Regions from separate parts of the Kitasatospora sp. NPDC048298 genome, predicted to be linked through region 1. Evidence: riboswitches for the same ligand, from Rfam matches in the RefSeq annotation. Region 1 holds a riboswitch; each other region holds the start of a gene.
What was found. Region 1 has a riboswitch for S-adenosylmethionine ahead of thrC (threonine synthase). Riboswitches for the same ligand answer to the same signal wherever they lie in the genome.

Region 2: linked by a shared signal. The riboswitch ahead of ACGF0D_RS12555 (IclR family transcriptional regulator) and the one ahead of thrC (threonine synthase) in region 1 are both predicted to bind S-adenosylmethionine.
Region 3: linked by a shared signal. The riboswitch ahead of ACGF0D_RS32550 (aminotransferase class V-fold PLP-dependent enzyme) and the one ahead of thrC (threonine synthase) in region 1 are both predicted to bind S-adenosylmethionine.

The regions. Positions count from the first base shown of each region.
Region 1 covers NZ_JBICYZ010000014.1:12,390-16,476, forward strand. Annotated here, with positions in the region: gene ACGF0D_RS13840 (trehalose-6-phosphate synthase) at 1-405, opposite strand, end outside; gene ACGF0D_RS13845 (glucosyl-3-phosphoglycerate synthase) at 444-1,481, opposite strand; SAM riboswitch class I at 1,593-1,727, shown strand; gene thrC (threonine synthase) at 1,744-3,024, shown strand; gene ACGF0D_RS13855 (MoaD/ThiS family protein) at 3,051-3,329, shown strand; gene ACGF0D_RS13860 (cold-shock protein) at 3,864-4,067, shown strand.
Region 2 covers NZ_JBICYZ010000012.1:65,590-69,676, forward strand. Annotated here, with positions in the region: gene ACGF0D_RS12545 (BTAD domain-containing putative transcriptional regulator) at 1-483, opposite strand, end outside; gene ACGF0D_RS12550 (hypothetical protein) at 744-1,895, shown strand; SAM riboswitch class I at 1,970-2,112, shown strand; gene ACGF0D_RS12555 (IclR family transcriptional regulator) at 2,313-3,026, shown strand; gene ACGF0D_RS12560 (threonine/serine exporter family protein) at 3,086-4,087, opposite strand, start outside.
Region 3 covers NZ_JBICYZ010000058.1:13,613-17,699, reverse strand. Annotated here, with positions in the region: gene ACGF0D_RS32560 (rhomboid family intramembrane serine protease) at 1-148, shown strand, start outside; gene ACGF0D_RS32555 (Lrp/AsnC family transcriptional regulator) at 145-426, shown strand; gene ACGF0D_RS32550 (aminotransferase class V-fold PLP-dependent enzyme) at 430-1,797, opposite strand; SAM riboswitch class IV at 1,925-2,043, opposite strand; gene trpD (anthranilate phosphoribosyltransferase) at 2,153-3,229, opposite strand; gene ACGF0D_RS32540 (hypothetical protein) at 3,348-3,773, opposite strand.

The DNA of each region.
Region 1 (4,087 bases):
GCGGAAGCCGGCGTCGAAGGCGGGGGCGGTGGGGGTCGCGTAGAGCAGGTGGTGGACGAACCAGAGGGTGGAGTTGGCGACGCCGTTGTAGGCGCGGGCGAAGGTCTGCGGGTCGAGGTCCAGCATCCGTACGGCCTGGCCGCCGACCTCGTGGCCGGCCAGGTCGAGGCGGCCGTGGGGGGCCTCGGCGGCGGCTCTGCGGTCGGAGTCGTTGAGGGCGGCGCAGACCCAGACGGCGTTCGGGTCCTCGATCGCGGAGAGGCCGGAGACCAGGCCGCCGCCGCCCCGCCGCAGGGTCAGCGTGCCGTCGTCGGCGGTGCTGAATGACACCGGTCCCCGGTTGGAGGCCACCAGGACGGGGGCGGTGCCGGTCGCGTTCGAACGGTTGGTCGTGAGATCGCCCATGGTTGGCATCTTGCCGGGGGCTCGGCGTGGCAAACCCGTCAATGACGGGTGGCGTATTCCGGCACGGTGTGCATCGGGGGGCGTTCCAGGGCGGTCACCGGGTGGGTGTGCGCGGTGAAGGCGCGGGTTTCCGGGTCGCGGGTGAACTGGGTGAGGTGGGGGTGGACGAGGTCGGCCGAGGCCTTGAGGCGGTGGGTGCGGTCGAGGCGTTCCAGGGCGGTCCGGTAGATGGTGGCGGCCATCCGGCCGAGGGCCTGGCCGTCCTGGTGGCGGTGGTGCCGGACGCCGACGTCCACCTGGGCCAGGGCGTCGAGGCCGGCCACTTCCAGGGCGTCGACCAGCAGGCCGAGTTCGACGCCGTAGCCGGTGGGGAAGGGCAGCCGTTCGAGCAGTGAGCGGCGGGCCGCGTACTCGCCGCCGAGGGGCTGGACGAAGCCGGCGAGTTCCGGCCAGTGGAGGTTGAGCAGGGGGCGGGCGACGAGTTCGGTGACCCGGCCGCCGCCGGCGGGCAGGACGGCGCCGTCCGACTCCAGCGGGCGGTCGTACATGGCCTTGACCAGCTGGATGGACTCGTCGGTGAGCAGCGGGCCGACGATGCCGGAGACGAAGGTCGGGTCGAACTCGCGCAGGTCGGCGTCGACGAAGCAGACGATGTCGCCGTGGGTGACCAGCAGGGAGCGCCAGAGCACCTCGCCCTTGCCCGGGACGGCGGGCAGCCGGGGGAGGATCCGGTCGCGGTGTTCCACCCGGGCGCCGGCCTCGGCGGCGACGGCGGCGGTGGCGTCGGTGGAGCCGGAGTCGACGACGACGAGTTCGTCGACGAGCGGGAGGCGTTCCATCAGCTCGCGGCGGACGGTGCGGACGATGTCGCCGACGGTGGCCTCCTCGTCCAGGGCGGGGAGGACCACGCTGACGGTGCGGCCGGTGCGTTCCTTGGCGTCGAGGAGGGTGCGGACCGGCCGGTCGGCCGCGCTCCAGGAGCGGCGGCGGAGCCAGGACGCCACCTGCGGGAGGAGCTCGGGAGTCGGTTCGGCGGGCACGGAGGTCTCCTCGGCGGGGTCGGTGGAATCTGTCATCTCGCGTGGCGGACGGTCCCGTTCAGGATTGGCGCCTTCGGATACAGTCTTCGTACAGCGGTCGGACCTTTGCACGCCGGGGTCGCCGTTGAGCAGCACCACAATTTCACAAGCTCATCCAGAGGGACTGAGGGAACGGCCCGTTGACGTCCCGGCAACCTTCTCGCGCGGCTGTCGTCGACAGGCCCCGGCGGGACAGGTGCCAATTCCGGCCCGTGCGCGACCGCGTCACGGGGAAGATGAGGAGAGAGGCCTCGCCATCATGGCTATCGACACTGCCGCACCCGTTTCCGTCGACCTCGGCCCCGCCACCGCGCTGTCCTGTCGCGAGTGCGGCACCCGCTTCCCGCTCGGCCCCAGCTTCGCCTGCCTGGAGTGCTTCGGCCCGCTGGAGATCGCCTACGAGTTCGGCAGCGAGGGCGCCGAGGAGCTGCGCAAGCGGATCGAGGCCGGTCCGGCGTCCATCTGGCGGTACGCGCCGCTGCTGCCCGTTCCGGCGGACGTGGCCTCGAAGCCGAACCTGAACCCGGGGTGGACCCCGCTGGTGAAGGCGGACAACCTGGGCCGGGAGCTCGGGTTCACCGCCCAACTGCACGTCAAGGACGACTCCGGGAACCCGACGCACTCCTTCAAGGACCGGGTGGTCGCGTGCGCGATCGAGGCGGCCCGGGCGTTCGGCTACACCACGCTGTCCTGCTCCTCCACCGGCAACCTGGCCGGCGCGGTGGGTGCGGCGGCGGCCCGGGCCGGGTTCCGGTCCTGCGTGTTCATCCCGCACGACCTGGAGCAGGGCAAGGTCGTCATGGCCGGGGTGTACGGCGGTGAGCTGGTCGGCATCGAGGGCAACTACGACGACGTGAACCGCTTCTGTTCGGAGCTGATCGGCGATCCGGCCGGCGAGGGCTGGGGCTTCGTCAACGTGAACCTGCGGCCGTACTACGGCGAGGGCTCCAAGACGCTGGCGTACGAGATCTGCGAGCAGCTCGGCTGGCGGCTGCCGGAGCAGATCGTGATCCCGATCGCCTCGGGCTCGCAGCTGACGAAGATCGACAAGGGTCTCCAGGAGCTGATCAGGCTGGGCCTGGTCGAGGACCGGCCGTACCGGATCTTCGGTGCCCAGGCCGAGGGCTGCTCGCCGGTGTCGGCCGCGTTCAAGGCCGGCCGGGACGTGATCAAGCCGGTCAAGCCGGACACCATCGCCAAGTCGCTGGCGATCGGCAACCCGGCCGACGGCCCGTACGTGCTGGACATCGCCCGCCGCACCGGTGGCGCGGTGGAGGACGTCACGGACGCCGAGGTCGTGGCGGCGATCCGGCTGCTGGCGCGGACCGAGGGCATCTTCGCCGAGACCGCGGGCGGGGTGACCGTCGGCGTGCTGAAGAAGCTGGTCGAGACCGGGCAGCTGGACCCGTCGAAGGAGACCGTCGCGATCAACACCGGCGACGGCCTGAAGACCCTGGACGCCGTCTCCGACGCCGGGATGACCGCCGTCATCCGCCCGACGCTGGACTCGTTCCGCGCCGCCGGCCTCGTGTCCGCCTGAACCACCCGCCCCCGCAAGGAGAATTCATGAGCGCCAACGTCCGCATCCCCACCATCCTGCGCACCTACACCTCCGGCGCCGCCGAGGTGACCGCCGAGGGCGCCACCCTGGCCGAGGTCGTCGCCGACCTGGAGAAGAACCACGCGGGCATCTCGGCCCGCATCCTGGACGACACGGGCAAGCTGCGCCGCTTCGTGAACGTGTACGTGAACGACGACGACGTGCGCTTCGCCGAGGGCCTGGCGACCGAGATCGGGGACGGCGCCAGCATCTCGATCATCCCGGCGGTGGCCGGCGGCTGCTGAGCCCGCAAGAGAACCCGCGGTCGCCCGCGCGTACGGAATTCCGCTGTCCGTATGCGCGGGCGACCGCTCGCATTCCTGCGGGAATATTTCCGGGTCGAGTCGGAGTAGAGTGTCGCTCGGCTGGGAACAGGGTTTCCCTTTCGGCCCCGCAGTGCTCGGCCCGGGGCGTCCGGCCGATGGGACCGGCCCGTGAAACCTGTCAGGCGGATGTCAGAATTACCGCAGGCATTTGGGTAATTCGTCCGCTATGTCCGGCGTTAAATGCCGAGAACATCCCGATTCGGTCCGTCCTGTCCCTTGACGCCGTGCCGGAATTACCGGTGGTTGGCCCTGTTGCAGAGGGCGTCGGTCCGGATACATTCAGCGGCGGTCGACGCAATCACCCGCTCACCGGAAGCCGCCTGGCGTCCTGTGCGGAGGGTTGCGGCGTGCACGGCTGCGCCCAGGGGGGGTTCCCCGGGCCGGCCTTCAACCAACCCGGGCCCGCGACCTGCGGGCGCGTGAAGGGCCAGCACAGCACTAGGGGAGTTCGGAATGGCTCAGGGCACCGTCAAGTGGTTCAACGCGGAGAAGGGCTACGGCTTCATCGCGGTCGACGGTGGTGCGGACGTCTTCGTCCACTACAGCGCGATCCAGATGGACGGCTACCGCACCCTCGAGGAGGGCCAGCGGGTCGAGTTCGAGATCTCCCAGGGACAGAAGGGCCCGCAGGCGGACATGGTCCGCGCGGCGGTCTGACCCCTTCCGACCCCAGGAGC
Region 2 (4,087 bases), on a different contig from region 1:
GAGCTCCTGCAGCCGCTGGCGCTGGCGCTGCGCGAACGGGCCGGGAATGCCCGCCAGCGGCTCGCCCTGCCACAGCTCCAGCGCCTGGTTCAGCAGGTCGCGCGCCTGCTGCGGCTCCCCGGCCGCCGCCGTCCGCTCGGCCTGCCCCGCCAGCTCCTCCGCCTGCGCCGCGTCCACCGCGTGCTTGGGCAGCACCAGCCGGTAGCCGTCCCCGACCGAGGTCAGCACCGTCGGCGCGTCCGGCTCCTCGCCGTGCAGGACCTTGCGCCACCGCCAGGCGTAGGTGCGCACCGTCGTCATCGCGGTGCCCGGCGGCTCCTCGCCCCACAGGGCGTCGATCAGGTCGGTGGCGCTCGCGCCGTGCCCGGGCCGGAGCAGCAGCACCGCCAGCATCGCCTGCTGCTGGGGGCTGCCCACCTTCAGCGCGGTCGCGCCGCGCTGCGCTCTCATCAGTCCCAGCACCGAGAACCGGAATTCATCCATGACTGCACCTGCCCGCCTCATGTGCTCGCCCCCGCCCGCGCACGTGCCGCCCCCGATTTGATGAGCCCCTATCAACCCACGCCACCGGGCGTGATGTCGAGAGATCGTCGACCCGATGGTGATCCGGTGTTGATCGGCCGTCACGACAATCGATGGTGTGGCACCCGCCGACGGCCCGGCCCCGGCCGTCGGACCCGCCACGTCCCCGGCCGCCCGGCCGCCGCCCGGGCGCCCCCCACGGCTCTCGGAGGCGGACGCCCATGGACACCGACCTGCTGCACACCGACCGGCTCGACACCGCCCCGGTCGGCACCGACCCGTTGACCAGCGACCTGCTCCAGCGGCTGCTCGACGTCGACCCGGCCGCCGGGCCGGCCGAACTGCTCCACCGCGCCCGCGCCGACCGCCACCTCCCGTACCTGGTGCTCGCCGCGCTCTCCCGCGAGGGCGTGCGGATGGGCGGGCACGCCCGGGCCGAGCTGCAGCGCGCCCGCGACCGGGCCGAGTGTTACGCCCGGGTCGCCCGCGACCTCGCCGACGCCACCGGCGTCCGCCCGATCCGGGACCTCCCCCTGGCCGGCTACTACCCGCCGGACCTGCCCCGGCCGCTGGGCGGGCTCAGCCTCGTCAGCCCCACCGAGGCGACGCTCTGGCAGGCCGTCAACCGGCTGGTCACCGACCACCCGGTGGAGTCCGTCGAGGTCACCCTGCTCGGCGAGCGGCCCCGGCACACCGCCGTCACCCTGCGCTGGCCGGCCGAGGACCCGCTGCTCGACCCCTGGTACCAGGTACGGGTCGCCACCGCCGCCCTCACCGGCGACCTCGCCACCGTCCCCGTCCGCCCCTACCTGGCCGCCGACGAACACGTGGAATGCCTGATCGCCCTCGCCGAGGAGGGGCTCGCGCGCACCTTCCTGGCCGGCGACGTGATCGACGTGGCCCACCTCGCCGGACAGCCCTTCGACCCCGCCGAGACCGCCGCGGTCCTCGCCGCCTACCGGCTCGCCCCGGAGGCCGCCGCCCTGCTCGACCTCGCCGCCGCGCACGTGCCGCTCGGCTCCCTGCGGGACGTGCGCACCGTCCTGGAGGCCGAGGTCGGCCCCGAACTCCGTCGCCGCCGGACCCTCACCCGCACGCACCGGCCGCGCAAGGGGACCCTGCTGCGCCACGGCACCCTGCTGCGCCGCACCGTCATCCGGCACCAGTGGGACGAGGCCCTGCTGCTCCCGGCCGGTGGCGCCACCCTGCTGCTCACCCCGGTCGCCGACTACCTGCTCGGCGCCGAGGGCACCCGGCCGACGGCGGCCGAACGCGCCGCCGCCCTGGCCGCGCTGCGGGCCTGGGACACCACCGCCCCCGGCGGCCCGCACCCGGCCCCGTGCACCGGACTGTCGGAGCCGCGCCACCGCTGAGCGGGCCCGCCCGCCCGCCGTCGAGAGCAGGGGGGCTTGGCAGCGGGCCCGGGAAGTCTTGTATCGTTCCTGGCGAATCATCCAGAGGGGTGGAGGGACCGGCCCTACGAAGCCCCGGCAACTCCCCGTTCGACCCGGCGTCCGAAGTACGCGCCGTGCCGTCCGGGATCAGTGCCAACTCCGGCCTGTCGCCAATGTGGCGCGGGAAAGATGAGGAGACACGGTGCTCTCTGTGCTGTCCTTCGCCCGGGCGCTTCCCGCCCCGGCGCTTTCGCGTACCCGTCTCGTGCCCGGCGCAGGCAATCGGCCGACTTCCGCGGCCCGTCCTCGCTGACCACCCCCGGCTCCCCGCCAGGAGCCGCCGTGAGCAGCGCCGACCCGCTGCTCCCGGGCCTTGAGACTGGAGTACCCCCACCCATGGAGAACACGAGCGGCGTCGGCGTGCTCGACAAGGTCACCTCGATCCTCGGGATCCTGGAGGCGGGCCCCGCCACCCTCGGCGGCCTCGTCGCGGCCACCGGCATGGCCCGCCCCACCGCCCACCGGCTGGCCGTCGCACTCGAACACCACCGCCTGGTCAGCCGGGACGTGAACGGCCGGTTCATGCTCGGCCCCCGGGTCGGCGAGCTTGCCGCGGCCGCCGGCGAGGACCGCTTGCTGGCCGCGGCCGGCTCGGTCCTCACCCACCTGCGGGACCTCACCGGCGAGAGCGCCCAGCTCTACCGCCGGCAGGGCGAGGTACGGATCTGCGTGGCCGCCGCCGAACGCCTCACCGGCCTGCGGGACACCGTCCCGGTGGGCATCACCCTCCCCATGAAGGTCGGCTCCGCCGCCCAGGTCCTGCTCGCCTGGGAGGAGCCCGAGCGCCTCCACCGCGGGCTGCAGGGCGCCCGCTTCACCGCCACCGCGCTGAGCGGCGTACGGCGCCGGGGCTGGGCGCAGTCCGTCGGCGAGCGCGAACTCGGGGTCGCCTCCGTGTCCGCGCCCGTCCGCGGCCAGTCCAACCGGGTGGTGGCCGCCGTCTCGGTCTCCGGTCCGATCGAACGGCTCACCCGCCACCCCGGCGCCCAGCTCTCCCAGGCCGTGGTCGAGGCGGGCCGCCGCCTCACCGAGGCCCTGCGCCACGCCTGACGGGACGGGGGCGGACCAGGGTCCGCCCCCACCCCGTCAGGGGGCCGCCGCCCCGGAGTTCAGGCCCGGGACAGCAGCACGGCGCGGGAGGGCCGGGGGATCCGGCTGATCACCGCGCCGATCAGCGTGCCGATCGACACCCCGAAGACCGCCGACACGGCCGCCAGGACCGACTGGGCCCCGTTCCCGACCTCTATCTGCGCCGTGTTCAACAGACCGAAGGAGCCCGGCACCACGATCCAGAACGCCGGGAGGTAGAGCACCTGCCAGAGCGGGCCGCCCGGCAGCCAGTGCACCAGGGTGGCCGCGACCGCGGCGGCGACCGCCCCGGCCAGGCCGCCTATCGCCGCGCCGTGCACCGACCCCACCGCCACCTGGGCGGTCACGCTGACCGCGATCACGGCGACGATCCACGGGATGGCCGAGGGCGGTGTCTGGACGTTGACCACCACTCCGGCCACCGCGATCGCCAGCCCCAGCGCGATCACCCACCAGCTGGGCTTGGCGACCTGGACGTTGGCCAGCGCGGTGGCCGGCATGCCGGTCGCCGTCGCGGCCGCGGCCACCCCGGCGAGGAACAGCGCCAGCTGGACCGCGCCGGACACCAGCCTGGCCGTGCCCGCGCTGGCCGCGCCCGCGGCGATCTCGGACAGCCCGGTGACCAGCAGCCCGCCCGGCAGCAGGATCGCCAGGGTGGCCACGATCGTCCGCAGCGGGCCGTCCAGCAGCGAGGCCCGCGCGAGTGCCAGGACCAGCAGGGCGACCAGGAAGCCGGCCGTGACGGGCAGCAGCGGCCGCAGGTACGGCAGCCGTCGGGCGAGCACGGTCAGCCCCACCACGATCAGCGAGCCGAGCCCGGCCGCCAGCACGTTCGCCGCCGCCGGCTGGAGGAAGAGGCAGACCCCCACACCGACCGGCAGCGCCCCGAGATCCGCCACCCACGCGGGCCAGCGGGCCGGCGCCCGCCGGATCCGGTCCAGTTCGGCCAGCGCCCGGGGCCCGTCGAGCTCGCCCGCCCGCAGCCGGTGCACCAGGTGGAGGACGTCGGCCGTCTGCTCGAA
Region 3 (4,087 bases), on a different contig from region 1:
GGCCGGCCCCGGGGTGGCCTACCTGGTCCACGTGATCGGCTTCTCGGCCGGGTTCCTCTACGCCTGCACCGTGGTCCGCCACCCCCCGCGACGACCGGGCCGACGCCCGATACGCTGGCGGCACCCCACAAAGGAGCCCGAACTGTGATCACCGCCATCGTCCTGATCAAGACCAGTGTCGACCGCATCCCGGAGATCGCCGAGTCCATCGCCGCCATCGAGGGTGTCAGCGAGGTCTACTCGGTGACCGGCGGCTACAACCTGGTGGCGATGGTGCGGGTGCGCCGGCACGACGACCTGGCCGAGGTCATCCCGGGCCGGCTCAACAAGGTCCCGGGCGTGGCCCACACCGAGACCCAGATCGCCTTCCGCACCTACTCCCAGCACGACCTGGAGGCCGCCTTCGCCCTCGGCCTGGACGAGTAGCGGTCAGCCCTCGCGCCGAGAGTCAGCGACACAACGCCCGCCCTCGTTGCGGTAGTTCCACGCCGCACCGTCCGTGACCAGCTCCCGGACGGCGGTCAGGAAGCGGTCGACGTGCTCGTCCGGCGTCCCGGCGCCGAAGCTCACCCGGATCGCGTTCAGGCTGCGCTCGCCCGGCAGCGAGGGCTCGGGCGCCCCGCACTCGGACGGCGCGACGTCCTCGTCCCCGAGCAGCGTGCGCACCAGCGGGTGGGCGCAGAACAGGCCGTCGCGCACCCCGATGCCGTACTCGGCGGACAGCGCGGCCGAGAAGTGCGAGCTGTTCCAGCCCCGGACGACGAAGGACAGCACGCCCACCCGGGCGGAGTCGGCCCCGAACAGGTTCAGCACCTTGACCTGCGGGATCCCGGCCAGCCCGGCCGTCAGCCGGGCGACCAGCTGCCGCTCGCGGGCCTCCAGCGCGTCGAAACCGGCCTCGGTCAGCGCCCGGCAGGCCGAGGCGATCGCGTAGGCGCCGATGACGTTCGGCGAGCCGGCCTCGTGCCGGGCCGGGCCGGTGTGCCACTGCACGGCCACCGAGCCGTCGGCCTCCCGCGCCACCGTCCGGGTCGCCCCGCCGCCGGCCAGGTACGGCTCGGCCTCGTCCAGCCAGTCCGCCCGGCCGGCCAGCACCCCGGCGCCGAACGGCGCGTAGATCTTGTGGCCGGAGAAGGCGATCCAGTCGACGTCCAGTTCGCGCACCGAGACCCGGTGGTGCGGCGCCAGCTGGGCGGCGTCCAGCACCACCCGGGCGCCGTGCCGGTGCGCGGTCCCGGTCAGCTCGGCGACCGGCCACAGCTCGCCGGTCACGTTGGAGGCGCCGGTGACGCAGAGCAGCTTGGGGCCCTCGGGCGCCTCGGCGAGCGCGGCGTCCAGCGCGGCCACCGCCTCGGCCCGCGAGCGCGGCGCCCGCAGGTAGGTGACGTCCAGTCCGGCGTGCGCCCAGGGCAGCAGCGAGGCGTGGTGCTCGGTCTCGAAGGCGAACACCCGGGTGCCGGCCGGAACGGCGGCGGCCAGCAGGTTGAGCGAGTCGGTGGTGGCCCGGGTGAAGACCACCTGGTCGCCCTCGCGCAGGTCGAGGAACTCGCCGACGGTGCGGCGGCTCTGCTCGAACAGGTCGGTGGACAGCTGGGAGAGGTAGCCGGCCCCGCGGTGGACGCTGCCGTAGTACGGCGCGTAGGCGGCGACGTCGTCCCACACCCGCTGGAGCGCCGGCGAGCTGGCCGCGTAGTCGAGTGCCGCGTAGCCGACCTTCTCACCGCTGGCCAGCGGGACCTGGACGTCGGTGCCGAGGACGGCGAGCGGGCCGCAGATTTCGGCGCAGGGCTGCCGCACGATGGGGGTCCCCCCGGACGAAGTCTGGGGGAGCGCCGAGAGAAGGGTGGTGGCGGGAGACGGGTGGGCGGACATGAGGATGCACTCCTTCAAGGGGTGAGGGACCCCGGGAGTGTCATTCGTCCGGCGTCCGCGCTTGTCGCACGGACGGCTTGCCGTGACGACCCGGTCCTCACCCAGGGCACCCCGCCACGGACGGAGGGTTGCCGGACAGCAAGCTGGGGCTTCGCGCTGTCACTCATGACCTGGCGAAGACTCTAGGCCGCGCCCGTCGGGCGGTCAAACGGGCGTCCGGCATCCGGACAGCGCGAGGGGCCCGCGGGAGGAATTCCCGCGGGCCCCGTCAACTGCCGTGTCAGATCCGGCTGGTGGCCTCCGACCAACGCCGCAGCAGGTCCTGGGCCGCGCCGGAGTCGATCGCCCTGGCGGCCCGCTCCATGCCGGCCGCCAGCTGCTCGGCGAGCGGTGCGTCGCGCAGGTCGAGCGCGACCAGCGCCGCCGCCGTGTTCAGCAGGACGGCGTCCCGGACCGGCCCGTGCTCCCCCGCCAGCAGTCGCCGCGCGACCTCCGCGTTGTACGAGGCGTCCGCCCCGCGCAGCGCCTCGATGCCGACCAGCTCGATGCCGACGTCCCGCGGGTCGAAGGCGGTCCGGGTGACCGCCCCGTCGCGCACCAGCCAGACCTGCGAGGTGGTGGTGATGGTCAGCTCGTCCAGTCCGTCGTCACCGCGGAAGACCAGCGCCGTCGCACCCCGCTCGGCCAGCACCCCGGCGATCAGTCCGGCCAGCCGGGTGTCGAAGCAGCCGATGGCGTGCGCGGTGACCTTGGCCGGGTTGGTCAGCGGGCCGAGGATGTTGAAGGAGGTCGGCACCCCGAGGTCGCGCCGCGCGGTGGCGGCGTGCCGCATCGAGGGGTGGAACTTCGCCGCGAAGCAGAAGGTGAGCCCGACCTCCTCGGCCACCTCGGCGACCCGCCGGGCGGAGAGGTCCAGCGCCACCCCGAGCTTCTCCAGCACGTCCGAGGAGCCGCTGCTCGAGGAGGCCGACCGGTTGCCGTGCTTGACCACCTTGGCGCCGGCGGCCGCCGCGACGATCGCGGACATGGTGGAGATGTTGACGGTCTTCGCCCGGTCGCCGCCGGTGCCGACGATGTCCACCGCCGGGCCGGGGATGTCCAGCGGCTCCGCGTGCGCGTACATCGCGTCGACCAGGCCGCCGATCTCCTCGACCGACTCGCCCTTGGCCCGCAGCGCGATCATGAACCCGGCCACCTGTACGGGGGACGCCTCGCCGCTCATGATCCGGTCCATCGCCCACGCGGTGGACGAGCGGTCGAGGTCCTCCCCCTGCAACAGTGCCGCCAGGAGGTCCGGCCAGGTGCGGACCACCTGCGCGGGGTCGCTACCGCCGTTCGCAGGGTTCACGTTCACCATGGCTGACTCCAGCTGTTGTCGGTTCCCCACTACGGGGGGACGTCCGTACGGATGGAGCCAGCCTATCGAGCGAAGCCTCCGCTTCTACCCCTGTCCTTTCCAGTTGCCGGGGCCGTCTTCAGCGGACGGCCGGAGTCCGCTTCGCCAGTCGCGCCCGCAGCAGGGTGGCCGCCGCCTCGGCCAGCGCCACCGGCTCCACCGGGTGGGAGATGGCCGCGTCGGCCCGGCTCCAGGCGGCGAGCCAGGAGTCCTGCGGCCGGCCGATCAGCACCAGCACCGGCGGGCAGCCGTAGATCTCGTCCTTGAGCTGGCGCGCGAGGCCCAGCCCCCCGGCCGGAACGGCCTCACCGTCCAGCACGCAGAGGTCCACTCCCCCCTTCTCCAGCGCCTTGAGCACCGCGGGGGTGGTCGCGCACTCCAGGTAGGTCAGTTCCGGAAGGTCCTCGGCGGGCCGGCGGCCGAGCGCCGTCAGCACCTGCTCGCGGGTGTTGCGGTCGTCGCTGTAGACGAGGACGGTGAGCGTCTCATCGGTCGTGTACGCCATGGGCCCTGCTCCCTCAAGTGTGATCCGGACCACGTTCGCCTGATCCGGATGCTACTCCCGATCACCCCCCGCCGAGTCCTCCTCGCGCACCTTCCCGGCCAACCGGGCCGCACCCCGGCTCACCCACCCGGAGGACGGCCCGTCACCCGATCCCGCCCGGTCCACCCGTACGGCCGACCCCGGGTCCCTTCCCCTACCTCCCGCGGCTGCTCCGGCCGTGCAACGACGCGCTGGGCAACGGGGTCGCGGGCCCCTCCGAAGAACCATCAGAAAAGGGACACGCCGCTGCTCAGCCCCCGTCCGGCCCCCGTGCC